Regions from separate parts of the Mycobacterium sp. NGS54 genome, predicted to be linked through region 2. Evidence: predicted binding sites of a transcription regulator. Region 2 holds the regulator's gene; each other region holds the start of a gene.
The links. Region 2 encodes LexA, which represses DNA repair genes until DNA is damaged. Its sites were predicted from a motif close to CGAACANNTGTTCG; they were not measured.

Region 1 (6,791 bases), on a different contig from region 2:
GCGGCGAAGATCGTCGAGCCGATCCAGCAGCTGCCCACGCCGCGCACCGCGAGCGCGACCAGCAGCGCCTGCACGGCCGCCCCGACCGCGACCGTGAACATGGTGCGTTCGGCGGCGGTGCGGGCGGCGTCGGGATAGGCGTGGGCGCCCTCGGGGACCAGGAACGGGATGACGACCTCGGGCGCGTCGTAGAGGATCTGGCCGCGCGCCACCCGCCGCTCGACCGAGTCGGCGGGCCGGCCGTCCCCGGTGAGGTCGGAGCGCCACTTGTCCTTCATGCGGTCCAGCAGCCGGATCCGGGTGGCCGGGGTGCGCAGCCACACGAACCGGACCGGCCGGGTGTGGTGGGGGGCCGGCGCGGTGAGCGCCTCGGCGACGGCGGCCTCGATCAGCTCGGGTGGCACCGGCTCGGCGCTGAACCGGCGCACCGACCGGCGCAACAGCTGGGCCTGGCGGCGGCCCAGGTCGAGGGCCTCGGCGGTGCCGAGCCAGAACAGGTCCTCCTCGCCGGGCCGCAGCAGCTGCCGCGCCGTCGTGCCGTCGTCGGTCACGACGCTGCCGGGCAGCCCTCGCACCACGGCCACCGGCATCGCGGTCAGCTTGCCCTTGACCAGATCGGCGGCGGCCGCGACCTCGTCGGCGATCGCGATCTCGGTGACCACCAGCTCGTTGCCGTGCGCATCGACGGCCCCCGAATAGCCGTGCAGCACACGAAGGCCCGCCGCGCCGACGGCCGCGTCGGTCTGCCCGTTGCGCCAGGCGCGGCCCATCGTGTCGGTGATGACCACGGCGGCGACGACGCCGAGGCGCTCGCGCAGCCCGGCGCGCAGCGCGGCGGCGCTGGCGTCGGGGTCGACCGGCAGCAGCGCCAGCTCGTCGCGGCCGACGTTGGACCCGTCCACCCCGGCGGCGGCCTGGACCAGGCCGAGCCGGTTCTCGGTGATCAGCGTCTGGCCCTTGCGCGCCAGCACGCGCACGGCCTCGTCGTCGACCAGCTTGCGGCGCAGCCGGTCGCGCTCCTCGGCGTCCCGCGGGGCCGGCACCAGGCGGCCCTCGCATTTGGACACCACCTTGCTGGTCACCACCACGACGTCGCCGTCGCGCAGCCAGGGCGCCGCGGCGGCGACGGCCGCGCCCAGGTCGTCGCCGGGCCGGAATTCGGGGAGCCCGGTGACGGGGAGGATCTCGATCGCCGCGCCGGTGCCGTGCTCGGTCACAGGCTCACGCCCGCGAGCTCCAGCCCCGCGGCGACCATCTCGGCAGTCGCCTTGGGGTCGCGCATGATCAGCGGAACCGCGCGCACCGCCACCCCCTCGATGTGGGCCTCATCGCCCTCGTGAATCAGCCAGCAATCCAATATCCCGGTGGACCGTCGCGCCCCGTAGTGCCGGCCGACCGCCTCCGCGGTGGATTGGACCCCGATCACCGAAAGGCATGCATCGGCCATGCCGCGCAACGGTTTTCCGCCGATGATCGGCGAGTAGCCTACGACCGGGGACTTGGCCGCGCGCAAGGCCCCGCGAATGCCGGGGACCGCCAGGATGGCGCCGACGCTGACCACCGGGTTGGACGGCGCGAGCAGGATCACGTCGGCCTCGCCGATGGCCGCCACCGCTTCGGCTGTGGCGCTGGCCTTTTCGGCGCCGACGAACGCGAAGCTGTGCGTGGGCACCTGGGCCCGGTGGCGCACCCACCACTCCTGGAAGTGAATCGCGCGACGGCCGTCGTCGGCGGGATCGGTGATCACCACGTGCGTCTCGCAGCGGTCGTCGGTGGCCGGCAGCAGGCGCGCGCCCGGTTGCCAGCGGTCGCACAGCGCGGTGGTGATCTGCGACAGCGGGTAGCCCGCGTTGAGCATCTGGGTACGCACCAGGTGGGTGCCCAGGTCGCGGTCGCCGAGCCCGAACCAGTCCGGCTGCACGCCGTAGCGCGCCAATTCCTCTTTGGCGTGCCAGGTTTCGTCGCGATGACCCCACCCTCGCTCCGGGTCGACACCTCCACCTAAGGTGTACATGCAGGTGTCCAAATCCGGACAGACGCGCACCCCGTGGATCCACGCGTCGTCGCCGACGTTGACGACCGCGGTCAGTTCGTGTCCGCCGCCGTCTGGGCCCTGTTGCGAAAACTGACCGAGCCCGAGCAGCTGTTGAACCCCCAGCAGGAACCGGGCGCCGCCCACCCCGCCGACCAAAACCGTGACCTTCACTTGACCTTCACAGGGCTCGACAGTACTGCCCGCGTGGGGACTGTGATCGACACGCCGAAGGCCGCAAAACAACGGAAACGCCGGAATTTGGTCACGAGATGATATGGAAATTCGCCATTACGCTTGACCAGGCAGGTCAACAAGTGTCTAATCACATCAGTGTCATTTCCCGGTTGGCCGGCCGATTCCGGTGTCGCAGACCGAGATTCGATCACATGTTCGAATTGTCTGTACATCAGAACAGTGGGAACTCACTCACTCTCTCAAATCAAACCTGAGGAGGCGGACGAAGCATGTCTTATGAGCACCTTCGGGGCGTTATGACAAGCACACCGCACAGCACCATCGGCGCGATGCCGGCGGCACCCGTCCGCCCGCACCTGACTGTGGTTCCCGACGCCCCAGTCGCTTTCGAGCCCGAGCCCGAGCCGCTGCCGACCCCGGATCAGTGGCAGGACCGCGCGCTGTGCGCGCAAACGGATCCCGAGGCCTTCTTCCCGGAGAAGGGCGGCTCCACCCGCGAGGCCAAGAAGATCTGCCTCGGTTGCGAGGTACGCCACGAGTGCCTCGAGTACGCCCTGGCCCATGACGAGCGCTTCGGCATCTGGGGCGGCCTCTCCGAGCGCGAGCGCCGCCGCCTCAAGCGCGGCATCATCTGACCCCGGCGCGCGCCCGCAACGTCATTCGTCGTCGATCGTGGGATCGATGACCGAGGGCTCGACGTCCAGGTAGATGGCCACCTGGGCCACCAGGATTTCGTGCAGCAACTCGCCAAGTTCGACGGTGTCCTTGGCCCGTCTCTCAATCGGCTTGCGGAACAAGACAATTCGTGCCCGCGTGGAGTTGCCGCGGACGTCGACGCCGGCCGGGATCAAGCGGGCGAGCGCGATCGGCCCGTCGGCGATCACCTCGGGCGGCCACTGCACGGCATCGGGATCCTTCGCGGCGATGCGGGGGATTTCGTCGACCGCCACGTCGAGCTCCGAGACGCGTTCGTGCCAGCGCCGCTCGATCGGTTCGTAGGCCTCCAGCACCGCCATGTCGAACCGCTCGGCCCGGCTTCGCCAGCCCGGCACCGTCGGCGGTAGCAACGGGCCCCGCATATCGCGGCCCCGGCGCGACGCACGGTAGGAAGCCGAACGGCGCCGCGACCGATCGCTTTGCGGGGAGCCGCGGGAATCGCCGCGGGAATCGCTCATCGGGCCGATGGTAACGGTTGGGAATCGCGGGTCGTGCGGATGCGCGTGTCCGGCGCTTCCACGACGTTTCCGCACGATAGCCTTTCGATCGTGAACGTTCCCCGTCGCTGTTGCCGGCCCGGGTGTCCGCACTATGCCGTGGCGACCTTGACGTTCGTCTACTCGGACTCGACGGCAGTGGTTGGCCCCCTGGCCACCGCGCGGGAACCGCACTCGTGGGACCTGTGTGTCGGCCACGCCGGCCGGATCACCGCACCCCGCGGGTGGGAGCTGGTGCGGCACGCCGGACCCCTCCTTTCCGAGCCCGCCCATCCGGACGAGGACGACCTGGTCGCCCTGGCCGACGCGGTGCGCGAGGGTCGCCCGGCCGACGCGGCCATGCCGTACGGGGCCGCGCCGGTCAACGGCTTTGCCGATCCCCACATTCAGCACGCGGGGGCCCATGCCACCGCGCCGAGCAGCGGGCTGCTCGCGCCTCCCGAACATCGTTCCGGCCGGCGCCGGGGCCATCTGCGGGTGTTGCCCGACCCGGCTGACTAGCCGCGGCTAACGCGCCACAGGTTTTTCCCGGGCCGATAGGCTGGCGCCAAGAGCCACACTGTCAGGAGCGTCAGGAGTTTCGCATGCCCCGGTCCGCCGCGACCGTTCGCCGTGTCGTCAAGGCATACGACGTGCGCGGGCTGGTCGGCGAGGAGCTCGACGAGTCACTGGTCACCGACCTCGGCGCCGCGTTCGCCAGGCTGATGCGCGCCGAGGGGGCCAGCCGGGTGGCCATCGGCCACGACATGCGGGACAGTTCGCCGGGGCTGGCCGCCGCGTTCGCGGGCGGGGTGACCGGCCAGGGCCTCGACGTGGTGCGCATCGGCCTGGCGTCCACCGACCAGCTCTATTTCGCCTCGGGGTTGCTGGACTGCCCCGGCGCGATGTTCACCGCGAGCCACAACCCGGCCGCCTACAACGGCATCAAGCTGTGCCGGGCCGGCGCCAAACCGGTGGGCGCCGACACCGGGCTGGGCGTGATCACCGAGGACGTGATCGCCGGGGTCGCGGCGAACGACGGGCAACCCGGCACGGTCACCGATCAGGACGTGCTCGCGGACTACGGGACGTTCCTGCGGTCGCTGGTGAACACCTCCGGGCTGCGCCCGCTGCGGGTGGCCGTGGACGCCGGCAACGGCATGGCCGGCCACACCGCCCCGGCGGTGCTCGGCGCGATCGACTCGATCACGCTGTTGCCGTTGTACTTCGAGCTCGACGGCTCGTTCCCCAACCACGAGGCCAACCCGCTCGACCCGGCCAACCTGGTGGACCTGCAGAAGTTCGTCCGCGACAGCGGCGCCGATATCGGGCTGGCCTTCGACGGCGACGCCGACCGGTGCTTCGTGGTCGACGAGGGCGGCCACCTGGTTTCGCCGTCGACGGTGACCAGCCTGGTGGCCGCGCGCGAACTGGGCCGCGAGATCGGCGCCACGATCATCCACAACGTGATCACCTCCCGCGCGGTGCCCGAGCTGGTCACCGAACGCGGCGGCACACCGCTGCGCTCGCGGGTCGGCCACTCCTATATCAAGGGCCTGATGGCCGACACCGGCGCGATCTTCGGCGGCGAGCATTCCGCGCACTACTACTTCCGCGACTTCTGGGGCGCCGACTCGGGGATGCTGGCGGCGCTGTACGTGCTCGCCGCGCTCGGCGAGCAGGACCGGCCGCTGTCGGAACTGACCGCCGACTACCAGCGCTACGAGTCCTCCGGCGAGATCAACTTCAAGGTGGCCGACGCGTCGTATTGTGTGGACGCGGTGCTGAAGTCGTTCGGCACCCGGATTCAGTCCATCGATCATCTGGACGGGGTGACGGTCGATTTGGGCGACGGCAGCTGGTTCAACCTGCGCAGCTCCAACACCGAGCCGCTGCTGCGGCTGAACGTGGAGGGCCGCACGACCGAGGACGTCGACGAGCTGGTCGCCGCGATCAGCACCCAGATCGCGGCCCAAGAGGCCGCCCCGTGAGCACCACCCGGGTGATCGACCTGGAGGACACCGGCGGCCTGCTGGAAGCCGACCGGGAGGGCCTGCTGCGGGCGGCGTCGTCGGCGGGCGCGCAGGTGCGCGCGATCGGCGCCGCGGCCGACGAAGGCGCGCTCGAGGGGCTGCGGGCCGACGACCGCGCGCGCAGCGTGATCTGGGTGGCCGGCCGCGGGACCGCCGAGACCGCCGGTGCCCTGCTGGCCGCGACGCTGGGCGGGTCGGCCTCGCAGCCGATCACCGTCGTCGGCGAGGTGCCGCCGTGGGTCGGCCCGCTGGACGTGCTGATCGTCGCCGGCGACGACCCCGGCGATCCCGCGCTGGTCAGCTCCGCCGCGACCGGGGTGCGCCGGGGCGCGCGGGTCGTCGTGGCGGCGCCGTACGAGGGTCCGCTGCGCGACTCAACGGCGGGGCGGGCCGCGGTGCTCGAGCCGCGGGTCTTGGTTCCCGCCGAGTTCGGGTTGTGCCGGTACCTGGCCGTGGGCTTGGCCGTGCTGCGAACCGTCGACCCGCGACCCGGTGTCGACCTCGGATCGCTCGCCGACGAGCTGGACGCCGAGGCGCTGCGCAACAGCGCCGGCCGTGAGCTGTTCACCAACCCGGCCAAGACGATCGCCGAGCGGCTGGTCAATCGCCGGGCCGCGCTGGCCGGCGACTGCGCCGCCACGCTCGCGCTGGCCCGGCACGGCAGTTCGGTGCTGCTGCGGGTCGCCCACGAGGTGGTCGCCGCCACCGGGCTGGCCGACGCGGTGGCGGCGCTGCGGGCGGCGGCCCAGTGGGGCTCCGGGGGCGCCGCGTCCTCGGTCGAGGACCTCTTCCACGACGAGGAGATCGACGGGCCGCGGCCCGACCGGCTCCGCGTGCTGGCGCTGACGCTGCGCGACGAGCAGACGGTGGTGGCCGCCCGCACCGCCGGGCTCGACAACGTCTACCTGCTCGCCGCCGAGGATGTGCCCGACGGGCCCGGCGGCGCGGCCGGCTCCACGGTCGCGCCGGCGTTGGGGGGCGCCATCAGCGCCGAGCAGCAACTGGCAGTATTGGCCGTTCGGCTGGAGATGGCCGCGGTTTATATGCGACTGGTGCGGGGATAAAGAGACAAGTGGAACTGCTTCGCGGGGCCTTACGGACGTACGCGTGGGGATCGCGCACCGCCCTGGCGGAATTCACCGGGCGGGCGGTCCCGGCGGCCCACCCGGAGGCCGAGCTGTGGTTCGGCGCGCACCCGGGCGACCCGGCCTGGCTGGAGACGGGTAAGGGCGAGGTCTCGTTGTTGGAGGCGCTGGTAGCCGACCCGGAGGGGCAGCTCGGCCCGGGGTCGCGCGCCCGCTTCGGGGACGTGTTGCCGTTCCTGGTCAAGGTGCT
Region 2 (6,791 bases):
ATGGCCTCACGTACCGTCGGCACATGTGTTTCTCGTATACCGAGTGCGTAGTCACACATCGCCACGCGGGCGATCCCGGCGCCGGAAGCCGTGGTCGGTCGCGGTACGGGCATGGTCTCGCATCATTTCGACATCGGCGCGGTCTCCGTTTTCGCAATTTTTGTAATTTGACTTCGCATTTCTCCCCGGCAAGGGCAAAGTTATGCGAGCCCGGCGAAAACGCGGTGCGTCACGGGTCCGCAGGTGCGGCAGGGCCAGGTATACGGGCCTGGGAGGCTTGGTGAACGGGCAGAGAGGTCGAATGCGCAAGCTGATCGGGCGCGCGCTGGTCGGCGTGGCGACCATGGTGACGGCGGCCGCACTGCTGGCCCCCGCCGCTTCGGCGTCTCCTATCGGCGACGCGGAGGCCGCCATGATGGCCGCCTGGGAGAAGGCCGGCGGCGACACCTCACCGCTCGGCCCCCGCAAGGGCGACGTGTACCCCGCCGGCGACGGATTCGCGCTGGACTTCGACGGCGGCAAGATGTTCTACACCACCGACACCGGCGCCAAGTTCGTTTACGGGCCCATCCTGGACAAATACGAGTCGCTCGGCGGCCCCGCCGGCAGCGATCTGGGATTCCCCACTATCAACGAGGTGCCCGGCCTGGCCGGACCGGACAGCCGCGTGGCCACCTTCTCCGCCAGCGACAAGCCGGTGATCTTCTGGACGTCCGACCACGGCGCGTTCGTGGTGCGCGGCGCGCTGAACGCCGCCTGGGACAAGCTCGGCAGCTCCGGCGGCGTGCTCGGGGCGCCGGTCGGCGACGAAAGCTACGCCGGTGAGGTCACCTCCCAGAAGTTCAGCGGCGGCGAGATCTCCTGGAACCGGAAGTCCAAGGAGTTCACCACCAACCCGGCGGCGCTGGCCGACCAGCTCAAGGGCCTGCAGGTGGCCATCGATCCCAACGCGGCCATCAACATGGCCTGGCGCGCGGCCGGCGGGGCCGGTGGCCCGCTGGGCGCCAAGCAGGGCGGGTCGTATCCGATCGGCGGTGACGGGGTCGCCCAGAACTTCGCCGGCGGCAAGGTGTTCTTCAACCCGGCCACCGGCGCGAACGCACTCGAGACCGACATCCTCGCCAAGTACGAGTCGCTGGGCGGCCCGGCCGGCAGCGACCTCGGTTTCCCCACCGCCAACGAGGCCGACGGCGGCATCGGGCCGTCCAGCCGGATCGCCACGTTCGCCGCCGCCGATCGGCCGGTGATCTTCTGGACCTCCGATCACGGCGCGTTCGTCGTGCGCGGCGCGATGAAGGCCGCGTGGGACAAGCTGCGCGGGCCCAGCGGCAAGCTGGGCGCCCCGGTCGGCGACCAGGCGGTGGACGGCGACGTGATTTCGCAGCAGTTCACCGGCGGCAAGATCTCCTGGAACCGGGCGAAGAACTCCTTCGCCACCGACCCGTCGAACCTGGCCCCCTTGCTGTCCGGCCTGCAGGTGTCCGGGCAGAACCAGCCGAGCACCGTGGCGATGCCCTCGCACGCCAAGAAGTTCACCTGGCAGTGGTGGTGGCTGCTCGCCGCGATCCCGGTGCTGGTGCTGATCCTGCTGGCGGTGCTGCTGGCCTTCGCCTGGCGCCGGCGTCGGCGTCGGCGCCGCGCCGGCGACACCGCAACCTACGAGTCCGAGCGCGACTTGGTCGCCGCCGGCTACGAGGCCCCCGCCGACGGGCACTGGGGCCACGACGACGCCGAGCTTTCCCCCGACTACGCCCCGCTCGGCGCGGAGTCACCCGAGCATGAGCCGCCGGACGACGCCGGGCCGGCGCCGCGAGTCAGCTGGACGCGCCTGGCTGACGCCGGGGCCTTCGAGGAGGACGAGGACCCCGACGCGGTGGACACCGATTCCATCCCGCTCGTCTCGGGAGCCGGGCTGGCGGAGGCCGGCTACGACGACGTCCCCGAGGCGGAGGCCGGTTACCCCGAAGTCGCCGGTGAGGATGCCGACTACCCGGGCACCGAATACGTGACCGGCTACGAGGAGGACGAGTACGCCGACCCCGGCTATCCGGACGTCGCGGTTCCGCGCACCCCTCCGGAGGCCGCGTACATCGGCGACGTGCCGGTCGCCGGGGAACCGGACACCGACTACCTGGAGGCCGAACCCGAGGATGTCGACGCCGCCGACGCCGCGGCGGCCGCGGAGGCGCTAGCCGCCGGCGCGGGCGCCCGAGCCGGGCGCCACCACGCGGAGACGGACGAGGAGGAGCCGCCGGAATCGGCCCCCGACGCGGCCGTAGGGGCGCCAGCCGCGCCCGTCGTCGGCGGCCGCCCGACGATCCACCTGCCGCTGGACGATCCTTACCAGGCGCCGGACGGTTACCCGATCAAGGCCAGCGCCCGTTCCGGGCTGTATTACACCCCGGGCAGCGCGCTCTACCACGACACGCTGGCCGAAATCTGGTTGGCCAGTGAGGAAGTCGCGCAGACCAACGGCTTCATCAAGGCCGACTGAGCAGGTCGCTAGACCTTGCGGATCACCGTGACGACCTTGCCGAGCACGGTCGCGTCGTTGCCCGGTATCGGATCGAACGCCGGGTTGTGCGGCATCAGCCACACCTGACCGCCCGCGCGCTTGAACGTCTTCACGGTGGCCTCGCCGTCGATCATGGCGGCGACGATGTCACCGTTGTCGGCGACGTGCTGCTGGCGCACCACCACCCAGTCGCCGTCGCAGATCGCGGCCTCGACCATCGAGTCGCCCACCACCTTGAGCAGGAACAGCGTGCCCTCGCCGACCAGCTCACGGGGCAGCGGGAAGACGTCCTCGACGGCCTCCTCGGCGAGGATCGGCCCACCGGCCGCGATGCGCCCAAGCACCGGGACGTAACTGGGTTCGGGCAACGCGTCCGAACCGGCGACGTCGGTGACGGGCGCCGCCTCGGTGGTCTCCTCGCTGCCGCGCACGTCCACGGCCCGCGGCCGGTTCGGGTCGCGGCGCAGGTAGCCCTTGCGCTCCAGGGTGCGCAGCTGGTGGGCCACCGACGACGTCGACGTCAGGCCGACGGCGTCGCCGATTTCCCTGATGCTCGGCGGGTAGCCGCGGCTGGTGACCGACTCGCGGATGACGTTCAGGATGGTGCGCTGCCGTTCGGTCAGCGATGAATCAACGGATGAGCCGATCGAGGGAGTGTCGTTGCTGTCGCTCATGCACCGAATGTAGCGGGAGGGCGGCCAAGAATCAAACATGTGTTCGACTGGCGTGTCGCCGGGGGTCGAAAGACCCTTAGGGCAGGGGCGTCAAGACCCTATAGCTGCTGAATCACATGCGTGTAACTTTCGCGAGGAATGGGTACCTGTGCTGCATGTCAGAGGTCGCGCATCCGAATTTGTCGGTGGTGCGGTCTAGCGTTTTGCTTGCTCGACACGCTTCGCTCAAATGTTCGGATATCGAACACACGAGCGATATAGTCGAACACACGAGCGAGAACAACCTGACCGGAGGAACGCAAGATGACAATCACCTACACCGTCTCGCCGCGTACCAGCAGCGTTCGGCGCCCGGTCAACGGACCGGTGCCGGCGCTTCGTCCCGGCCGGGACGGCCTGACCCGTTCCCGCCGCCCCGGCCCGGCGAGGCCGGCGGGCGCGCCGCTGCGCTACCACGGCACCGGCGTCGCGATGTCGGTCGCCCCGCACCGCCGGCGTCCCGTCACGTTGGCGACGACGCTGGGGCTGGCGCTGGTCGCCGGGGTCATCACGCTGTGGCTGGGCCTGGTCGCCAACTTCGGGCAGGCGGTCAACGGCGACTCGCCGGGATCGGCCGCCGCGGTGCCCGATCGGTTGGCCGTCGTGCGGGTTGAGCCCGGCGAGTCGCTGCAGGACGTCGCTCACCGGGTGGCGCCCGACGCGCCGGCCCGCCAGGTCGCCGATCGCATCCGCGAGCTCAACGACCTGAACTCGCCCGCGCTGGCCGCGGGCCAGACGCTGATCGCACCGGTCGGCTGAGCCCGCGAAGCGGGTACGCTCGGAGTGTTCTGCGGGCCCGCAGGTGAGCACGGCGAAGGAGCGGTCATGCACTGTCCGTTCTGCCGCCATCCGGATTCCCGGGTGATCGACTCGCGGGAAACCGATGAGGGCCAGGCGATCCGGCGCCGCCGGTCGTGCCCCGAGTGCGGGCGGCGCTTCACCACCGTCGAGACGGCGGTGTTGGCCGTGGTCAAACGCAGCGGCGTCACTGAGCCCTTCAGTAGGGAGAAGGTGGTCAGCGGCGTTCGGCGGGCCTGCCAGGGCCGCCAGGTCGACGACGACGCGCTGAATCTGCTTGCCCAGCAAGTCGAAGACACGGTGCGCGCCGCCGGGTCGCCGGAGGTGCCCAGCCACGAGGTCGGCCTGGCCATCCTCGGCCCGCTGCGCGACCTCGACGAGGTGGCTTACCTGCGGTTCGCCTCGGTGTACCGGTCGTTTTCGTCCGCCGAGGACTTCGAGCGCGAGATCGAGGCGCTGCGCGCGCACCGCAACGCGCCGACGGATCCGGAGCCGGCCACTCGCTAGGCTAGCGGTCATGCCGCCTGACTTGCATCCCGATCTGGAGGCGCTGGCACCGCTGCTGGGGACCTGGGCCGGCCGCGGCTCAGGCTTCTACCCGACCATCCAGCCGTTCGAGTATGTCGAGGAAGTCGTGTTCGCCCACGTCGGCAAGCCGTTCCTGACCTACTCGCAAAAGACCAAGGCGGTGGCCGACGGCAGGCCCTTGCACGGCGAAACGGGATATTTCCGCGTGCCCCGCCCGGGCGCCGTCGAGCTGATCGTCGCCCACCCGAACGGCATCACCGAGATCGAGACCGGCACGTACACGCTGACCGGCGGCCGCATCGACGTGGAGCTGTCCAGCACCGCGATCGGGCTGGCCCCGAGCGCCAAAGAAGTGACCGCCCTTGGCCGTTCGCTGCGCATCGACGGCGACGAGCTGTCCTACACGCTGCGCATGGGTGGCGTGGGACAACCCCTGCAGGACCACCTGGTGGCCGTGCTGCACCGCCAGCCCTGAACTCAATCGACCTGTCGGACGCCGTCGTTGACGACGCGCCCGGCCACCCCGACCCAGCCCTCCGCGTTCCACGCGGTTTCGATGACCGAGCCCTTGCCCTGGGTGATGCGCAGGTCGCGGCTGAGGTAGTCGGTGAGCCGCATCGCCGCCGAGCCGGTCGCCTCGTCCTCCGGCACGCCGAGGTTCGCGAAGAACCCGCGCGTGCGCAAAGCCCCGGCGGCTTGATCGACCCACGCCCACAGGTAGTGCGCGGCGTCGTCCGGAAAATCCGCGGGGTCGGCGGCGAGAACGTCGTCGGCCGAATCGAATTCGTGGATCGCCACTTCCGGCGCCCATTCCGAGCGGGCGCTGACGCCGATCACGTCGTCCCGGTAGCTCACCTGCACGAGCCCCGCCGGCACCTGCAGCGTCTTGATCGGCCAACCGTTGTCGTGTAGCCACCACGCCGCGCCGACGGTCGGGTGCCCGGCGAACGGCAGCTCGGCGCGCGGCGTGAAGATCCGCATGTGCGCGGTGGCCGAGCCGGCGGCCGGGAGATCGATGAATACCGTTTCGGCGTAGCCCAATTGGGTCGCCAGCCGCTGCCGGTCCGCCGGTGCCACCCGAGCGCCCGAGCGTTCCAAGACCACACCGAGCCGGTTACCGAAATTCCCGTCCGAGTCGGTGAAGACGCGCAACACCGTCACGTCGATGCCCATGTCCCGACTGTACGGCCCGGGTCAAAGGGATTATCAGGTGGCGCTGCGTTCGTCGGAGCCCATGGCGTTCAGGACGGCGACGCGGGTGTCGGCCGGGCCGGTGACCGTGTTCGCGCCGCCCCCGGTGCGGAGCAACTGGCGAAGGGCGCCCTGGTCGTATTGGGAGGGCTCGGTGGTGTCGATGAAGCGCTCGACGACATCGATGAAGCGCGCCGGGTCGTCGTGGAACGGAAAGTGGCCCGAGCCTTCGAAAATCTCGAGCCGGGAGCCGGGCATCGCCGCGTGCGCCATCCAGGCGTGCCGGACTGGGACCACCACATCCTTGGTGCCCCAGACGATCTGCACGGGGATGGCCTCGGTCAAATAACATCGATCCAGCATCGTCACGATCTGCCCGCGCCAGTCCACCACCGCCCGCAGGGTGCGGCTGAACGCCGCCGAGGCCGTCGGCTCCGGCAGGTCGTCGAGGATGCGCAGCACGTTGGGCAGGTCGTGGCCCAGCGCGGTCGACCCGATCGCCAGCCCCGCCAGCTTCCCCGCCAGCTGAACCGCCGGTAGCACCAGGGGCAACCGCAACAGCGCCAGCGCCTCGCTGCCCATCGGCAACGACGCCAGCCGGAAGACGACGTTGACATCCTTGGTGACGCCGCCCGCGGCGACCAGGATCAGCCGGTCGACCAAATGCGGGAACTGGTAGGCGAATTGCATGGCCACCCCGCCGCCCAGCGAATGGCCGATGATCGTCACCCGCTCGATGTCGAGCACGGACAGCAGGTCGCGCATCCCGTTCGCGTAGGCGGCCGCCGAGTAGTCGGCGCGCGGTTTGTCGGATTTGCCGTGGCCCAGCAGGTCGGGGGCGATGACCGTGAATCGCTGTGCGAGCTTGGCCTGCACCGTGTTCCAGGTGGTGGAGTTGTCGCCGATGCCGTGGAGCAGCAAGATCGCCGGCCCGGAACCGGCGATCCGGTAGGCCCGCTGGTAGCCGTGGATGGTGCGGAACTCGAGCGTGGGCGCGGTGACTTCACGCACTGGGCGAAGGTTGCTCTTGCGCTTCCGCTCGGTCA
Region 3 (6,791 bases), 170 kb from region 2:
ATGGCGATCACCGGCAGCGTGCCCTGGATCACCGCGGCGCGCGCCTTGTCACGCGCGGAGAACAGCAGCACCATCGCGGCGGCGGCCATGGATCCCACGCCGGCGAGAACGAGCGCGACGCCCACGGCCTTGTCGCCCATGATCACCGGGGGAATGCCGAGGATGGTGACGATCGCGAGAAACAGGTTGTAGAAGCCCTGGTTGAAGGCGAGCAGCCGGGTGGTCTCGGCCTCCTCGGGCGTCGTGCCGAAGATGGCGCGGGTGCGCGCCGAGGTCCAGGTCAGCGACTCCATCGTGAAGATGTACACGTGCAGTAGGGCGGCCAGCCCGGCGAACACCAACCCGGCGGTGATCATCGCTCCTCCTCGCTAGTCGAAGACCCAAGAACCATACCGAGCCGCCGTCGCCCTGGCGCGCAAAAAGCACCGGCGGCCCCTCAGGAACTACCGGTGCTCTCGCGCGGTCAGCGGGCTGGCACTAGACGCCGGCGTGATGGTGCCGGCGGAACAGGCCACCGCGGTGGAAGAAGCCGCCGCGGGCGGGCTCCTCGGCCCGCACGTCGCGAGGTGATTCGTCGTACCCGGCCGGTTCCGGTGCCGGCGTCGCGGCGACCGGTGCCGGTTCGGCCACTGCGACGTCCCGGACGTCGCGCGCATGCCGGACCGCGACGCGCGCCAGGGCGGCGCCGCCGAGGAACACGATCAGCGCGCCCAGCCCGGTGAAGTAGGTGACCTCGAGCAGCGCCCGTTTCAGGTCCGTCGCCGCCACCGGCTGGCCGACGTCGCCGATGTTCAGCGTCGCGGCGAACGCCCGGCCGACCACGAACCAGGCGCCGGCGAACACCGCCAGCCAGCCGCCGAGCATGGCGCTGGACCGGCTGCCCGCGACGAGCAGGATCAGGCCGCCCACCGCGGCGACGACGCCGGGCAACACCTCCAGCCAGCCTTTGGCGGCCGTCCACGTCCAGGCCGGGTCGACGGAATACGTCCACCTGATCAGGGGTCCGATGAACGGGGCCAGCGCCCCCCATGCACCCAAGAGGATCAGGAGCAGCCCGGACACCGCACCGCGGGTGCGTGGCATGTATGCCGTGCGTGGGCTTTCATAGTCAGGACCAGTGCGCCTCATCAGAATCTCCTCCGCCGAGCGGTTTGCTGATGCTGACGGGTACCCGGGTCGGCGGTGGCGTAACCGGCGCTAGTCGAAGAGGCCCGGTTGCCCGAGGCCGGCCGCCCCGGCGGGCGGGGTCAGGCCCAGGTGCGTCCAGGCCTGGGCGGTGGCCACCCGGCCTCGCGGGGTGCGCGCGACCATGCCCGCCCGCACCAAGAAGGGCTCGCACACCTCCTCGACGGTCGCGGGCTCCTCGCCCACCGCCACCGCCAGCGTCGAAACCCCGACCGGGCCGCCACCGAAGCCGCGGGTCAGCGCCGACAGCACCGCCCGGTCCAGGCGGTCGAGGCCGAGCTCGTCGACGTCGTAGACCGCCAGCGCGGACTTGGCCACGTCGCGGGTGATGACGCCGTCGGCGCGGACCTCGGCGAAGTCGCGCACGCGGCGCAGCAGCCGGTTGGCGATGCGCGGGGTCCCGCGCGAGCGGCGCGCGATCTCGGTGCCCGCGTCGGCGCCCAGCTCGATGCCGAGGATCCCGGCGGACCGGGCCAGCACCCGCTCCAGCTCGGCGGGCTCGTAGAAGTCCATGTGCGCGGTGAATCCGAACCGGTCGCGCAGCGGGCCGGTCAGCGCGCCGGACCGGGTGGTCGCGCCGACCAGCGTGAAGGGGGCCACCTCCAGCGGAATCGACGTCGCCCCAGGCCCTTTGCCGACCACCACGTCGACCCGGAAGTCCTCCATGGCCAGGTAGAGCATCTCCTCGGCGGGCCGCGCGATGCGGTGGATCTCGTCGATGAACAACACGTCGTGCTCGACCAGGTTGGACAGCATCGCGGCCAGGTCGCCGGCCCGTTCCAGCGCCGGGCCGGACGTCACCCGCAACGACGAGCCGAGCTCCGCCGCGATGATCATCGCCAGCGAGGTCTTGCCCAGCCCCGGCGGGCCGGACAGCAGGATGTGATCCGGTGTGCCGCCGCGGTTCTTGGCGCCCTCGATGACCAGTTGCAGCTGCTCGCGCACGCGCGACTGCCCGATGAACTCCCGCAGCGAGCGGGGCCGCAGGCTGACGTCGATGTCGCCCTCGCCGACGGTCAGCGCCGGCGAGACGTCGCGTTCGGAGAAGTCGTCGCTCACCGGGACTTACCCAGCAGGGACAGGGCGGCCCGCAACGCGCTGGACGTCGTCGCGTCGTGATCGCCGGCCAGCACCTTGTCGGTGGCCTCCTCGGCCTGCTTGGCGGCGAAACCCAGCCCGACCAGCGCCTCCACCACGGGGCTGCGCACCGCGTGGCCGTTGACCAGCGGTGCGCCCCCGGCCACGACCCCGCCGACCTTGTCGCGCAACTCCAACACCATCCGCTCGGCGCCGCGTTTGCCGATGCCGGGCACCCGGGTCAGGGCGGTGACGTCGCCGTCGTGCAGCACCTGTCGCAGCGTGGCGGCGTCGTGCACGGCCAGCGTCGCCATCGCCAGCCGGGGCCCGACCCCCGACACCGACAGCAGCGTCAGAAACAGGTCGCGGGTCTGCGCGTCGATGAACCCGTACAGCGTCATCGAGTCCTCGCGCACGACCATCGCGGTGATCAGCCTGGCCTCGGTCCCCTGCCGCAGCGTCGCCAGCGTCGACGGCGTGGCGTTGACCCGGTAACCGACGCCGGCCGCCTCGATCACGACGTGGTCGAGCGCCACCTCGAGCACCTCACCGCGCACCGATGCGATCATCGGGCGACCGCCTTGCGCTTCGCCGCCAACTTGGCCCGGTAGGCGTGCCGTTGCTGCGCCGCCAAGGCCTCCGCCTTGGCCATCCGGGCGATCATCGGCGCCCGCCAGCTGTGGCAGATCGCCAGCGCCAGCGCGTCGGCCGCGTCGGCCGGCGTCGGTTTCGTCTGCAGCGCAAGGATTTTGGTGACCATCGTGGTGACCTGCGCCTTGTCGGCCAACCCGTTGCCGGTCACCGCGGCCTTCACCTCGGTGGGGGTATGGAAGTGAACGTCGATGCCGCGCCGGGCCGCCGCCAGCGTAACCACGCCGCCGGCCTGCGCGGTGCCCATCACCGTCGACACGTTGTGCTGGGAGAACACCCGCTCGATGGCCACCACGTCCGGCCGGTGGGTGTCCAGCCAGTGCTCGACGGCATCGCTGACGGCCAGCAGCCGCTTGGTCAGCGGCGCGTCCGACGCGGTACGCACCACGTCGACGTCGAGCGCCACGACGTTGCGCCCGCCGCCGCTCTCCACCACCGCCAGGCCGCATCGGGTCAGCCCCGGGTCGACGCCCATCACGCGCATTTGCCGGCTCCTTCGTACGAACAGCTGTTCGATAGCCTAACCGGCGGCACCGACGGCACCCGGCAGGACACGCTGCCACCGGGTAAAAGCTGTTAACTTATAGCCTCACGTTCGCTCTAGCAGTGCGGCAACGGAAGGTTTGGCGTGGGAACACTCCTGCTCGTCCTCGCGGCGGTGCTGTTCATCGCGTCGGTCGTTGTGCTGGTCATCGCTTTGCGGCGGCCCAAGAAGCCTGCCCGCTCGGCCGGGCGTGCCGATCCGCTGTCGTTCAACGCCATGCCGCAGTTCGGGCCCCGCCAACTCGGGCCCGGCGCCATCGTCAGCTACGGCGGAGTCGACCTGGTGGTCCGCGGGTCCGTGACGTTTCGCGAGGGCCCGTTCGTGTGGTGGGAGCACCTGCTGGAGGGCGGCGACCAGCCGATCTGGCTGAGCGTCGAGGAGGACGACGGGCGCCTGGAGCTGGCGATGTGGGTGACCCGCAAGGACCTTTCGTTGCAGCCGGGCGACCAGTACGTCATCGACGGCGTGGCGTTCCACGAAACGGAGCGCGGCCGGGCGTCCTACACGACCGAGGGCACCACCGGCCTGCCCGCCGGCGGTGAGATGGAATTCCTCGACTGCACCAACGCCGACGAGACGGCCCTGCTCTCCTTCGAGCGCTGGGCCCCGGACATGCCGTGGGAGGTTTCGACGGGCAAGTCCGTGGTGCCCGGCGAGTTGACCGTCTACCCAGCGCCCCCACCCTCCTCGCCGTAGGAGCGCGTCGGTGCCCCTCCATCAGCTCGCCGTGACTCCGGCGGACGTATCCGGGGAAAGGCTGGGGCTCGCGCTCAACGCGCCCGCGCCGGCGCCGCTGGCCACCTGTTCCCTCGAGCATCCCGGCGGCGGCGCGCTGCTGCTCGGTGTGCTCGGCGCGTCGCATGTCGTCGCGGTCGAGCACGCGAAAGGCCGTTTCTCCGAACAGGTTTCGTGCACCGCCCGCGGCATCGGCGGCGACCTGCCGCGGCGCACCGACGCGCCCGGTTACCGCCTGCGGTCGCGCACCGAGACGCACGACGAGGCGAGCTTCCGCCGGCTGGCCGGCGAGCTTCGCGAACGCTGCGCGCGGCGGCCGGGCTGGCTCGGGGGCACCTTCCCCGGCGACGACGCCGCGCTGACCGCCCTGGCCGCCGAGCCCGACGGCGCCGGATGGCGTTGGCAGACCTGGCATCTGTACCCTCGGCCGGGCTCCGGCGGCGTGGTGGTGCACACCGACAGCCGGTGGCGCCCGTGAGCCGCAACCGCCTGTTCCTGATCTCCGGGGCGCTGGCCGTCGCGGCCGTCGTGTCCCTGGTCTTCGGAATCATCTTGCAGCAGAAGGACATCGGGTCCTACATCGCGAGCCACTACCACGAGTACTCCCACGACGTGAACGGAACGCGCTACCAGTGCAGCGGATCTCCCGATCAGGTGGCCGACGCGCTCGCCGACTATCAGGCCCCCGAGGCGCGCGCCGCCAACGGCGACAGCGAATACCTGCGCTACAGCAACAACATCGTGATCGTCGGGCCCGACGGCAACAATCCGTGCAGCATCCGCGTCGAACCGCTGAGCGCCGGATACAGCCACGGCGCGTTCATCTTCCTGGGCCCCGGGTTCTTCCCCGGATCCCCGTCGGGCGGCGCCGGCGGCACTCCCGGTGGCCCCGGCGGGACCAAGTGACGACCTAAGGCAGTAAACGCAAAGGAGACAACGATGAACCTCGCCGTCGAGATCGGCAATGTCGACGTCAATCCCGTCTTCAGGGGCGCGGTCGCGACGATCCTCTATTTCGCCGTCGGGATGGCGGTGCTTTTCGTCGGGTTCTACATGGTCGACTGGCTGACGCCGGGAAACCTGCGCCGACTGGTGTTCATCGATCGCCGCCCCAACGCCGTCATCGTCGCGGGCGCGATGTACATCTCGCTCACCGTCGTCATCATCACCGCGATCGCCAACAGCTACAGCCAGCTGGGCCAGGGGCTGCTCGGTGTGGCGGTGTACGGGCTGATGGGCGTGATCCTGCTGGGGATAGCGCTGCTGGCGATGCACCTGCTGATCCCGGGCAACTTCCACGAGCACATCGACGAGCCCACCCTGCACCCCGGGTCCTTCGCGGTCGCCCTGATATTGCTGGCCGTTGGAGGGGTGACCGCCGCGGCGGTGTCATGACGTCCCAGGGCCGTTGGCGCGCGGTCCTGTTGGCCGCCGTGGCGGCCTGCGCGGCCTGCGGCATCATCTACGAACTCGCGCTGCTGACGCTGTCGGCCAGCCTCAACGGCGGCGGCATCGTCGCCACGTCGCTGATCGTCGCGGGTTACATCGCGGCGCTGGGCGCGGGCGCGCTGCTGGCCAAGCCGCTGCTGGCGCACGCGGCGATCGCCTTCATCGCCGTCGAGGCGCTGTTGGGCATCATCGGCGGCCTGTCGGCGGCCGCGCTGTATACGGTGTTCGCGTTCCTGGACGGTTCGACCGGCTCGACGTGGGTGCTGGCGGCGGGCACGGCCCTGATCGGCGGGCTGGTCGGCGCCGAGGTGCCGCTGCTGATGACGCTGCTGCACAGCGGGCGGACGGCCGGCCCCTCCGACGCCGGCCGCACCCTGGCCAACCTCAACGCCGCCGACTACCTCGGGGCGTTGCTGGGCGGGCTCGTCTGGCCGTTCGTGCTGCTGCCGCACCTCGGGATGATCCGCGGCGCGGCGGCCACGGGCATCATCAACCTTGCGGCGGCGGGGATCGTGGCGGTCTTCCTGCTGCGCCGCATCGTGTCCGGGCGGCAACTGGCCACGGCGCTGTGCGCGCTCGCCGCCGCGCTCGGACTGCTGGCCACGCTACTGGTGCGCTCGACCGACATCGAAACCACGAGCAGGCAAAGGCTTTACGCCGACCCGATCGTCGCCTACCGGCACACCGCGTACCAGGAGATCGTGGTGACCCGGCGCGGCAACGACATGCGCCTCTACCTCGACGGTGGCCTGCAGTTCTCCACCCGCGACGAGTACCGCTACACCGAAAGCCTGGTCTACCCGGCGCTGGGTGGCGGCGCCCGCTCGGTGCTGGTGCTGGGCGGCGGCGACGGCCTGGCCGCGCGCGAACTGCTGCGCCAGCCCGGCGTCGGCAAGATCGTGCAGGTCGAACTCGACCCCGCCGTCATCGAGCTGGCGCGCACCACCATGCGCGACGCCAACGGCGGCTCGCTGGACAACCCGCGCGTCAAGGTCGTCATCGGCGACGCGATGACCTGGCTGCGCGGCGCCTCGGAAACCGGATTCGACGCGGTGATCGTCGATCTCCCCGACCCCGACACGCCCGTGCTGGGCCGGCTGTACTCCACCGAGTTCTACGCGCTGGCCGCCCGCGCGCTGGCGCCCGGCGG

Region 1: the regulator LexA is predicted to act here: its motif matches at 2,415-2,428, upstream of cofD (2-phospho-L-lactate transferase).
Region 3: the regulator LexA is predicted to act here: its motif matches at 3,415-3,428, upstream of ruvC (crossover junction endodeoxyribonuclease RuvC).

Annotation. Positions count from the first base shown of each region.
Region 1 is NZ_JCALCS010000001.1:567,108-573,898, reverse strand. Features, by position in the region: gene AC5Y5E_RS02840 (coenzyme F420-0:L-glutamate ligase) at 1-1,217, opposite strand, end outside; gene cofD (2-phospho-L-lactate transferase) at 1,214-2,206, opposite strand; gene AC5Y5E_RS02830 (WhiB family transcriptional regulator) at 2,527-2,865, shown strand; gene AC5Y5E_RS02825 (metallopeptidase family protein) at 2,887-3,309, opposite strand; gene AC5Y5E_RS02820 (DUF3499 domain-containing protein) at 3,496-3,945, shown strand; gene AC5Y5E_RS02815 (phosphomannomutase/phosphoglucomutase) at 4,029-5,414, shown strand; gene AC5Y5E_RS02810 (TobH protein) at 5,411-6,520, shown strand; gene manA (mannose-6-phosphate isomerase, class I) at 6,529-6,791, shown strand, end outside.
Region 2 is NZ_JCALCS010000002.1:689,723-696,513, reverse strand. Features, by position in the region: gene AC5Y5E_RS08045 (LGFP repeat-containing protein) at 281-2,494, shown strand; gene lexA (transcriptional repressor LexA) at 2,503-3,189, opposite strand; gene AC5Y5E_RS08035 (LysM peptidoglycan-binding domain-containing protein) at 3,493-3,987, shown strand; gene nrdR (transcriptional regulator NrdR) at 4,054-4,533, shown strand; gene AC5Y5E_RS08025 (peroxynitrite isomerase) at 4,544-5,029, shown strand; gene AC5Y5E_RS08020 (PhzF family phenazine biosynthesis protein) at 5,032-5,727, opposite strand; gene AC5Y5E_RS08015 (alpha/beta fold hydrolase) at 5,761-6,791, opposite strand, start outside.
Region 3 is NZ_JCALCS010000002.1:524,276-531,066, forward strand. Features, by position in the region: gene AC5Y5E_RS07095 (DUF1304 domain-containing protein) at 1-356, opposite strand, end outside; gene AC5Y5E_RS07100 (hypothetical protein) at 478-1,128, opposite strand; gene ruvB (Holliday junction branch migration DNA helicase RuvB) at 1,198-2,244, opposite strand; gene ruvA (Holliday junction branch migration protein RuvA) at 2,241-2,831, opposite strand; gene ruvC (crossover junction endodeoxyribonuclease RuvC) at 2,828-3,397, opposite strand; gene AC5Y5E_RS07120 (DUF4178 domain-containing protein) at 3,542-4,153, shown strand; gene AC5Y5E_RS07125 (DUF2617 family protein) at 4,164-4,670, shown strand; gene AC5Y5E_RS07130 (DUF4247 domain-containing protein) at 4,667-5,098, shown strand; gene AC5Y5E_RS07135 (DUF350 domain-containing protein) at 5,132-5,587, shown strand; gene AC5Y5E_RS07140 (polyamine aminopropyltransferase) at 5,584-6,791, shown strand, end outside.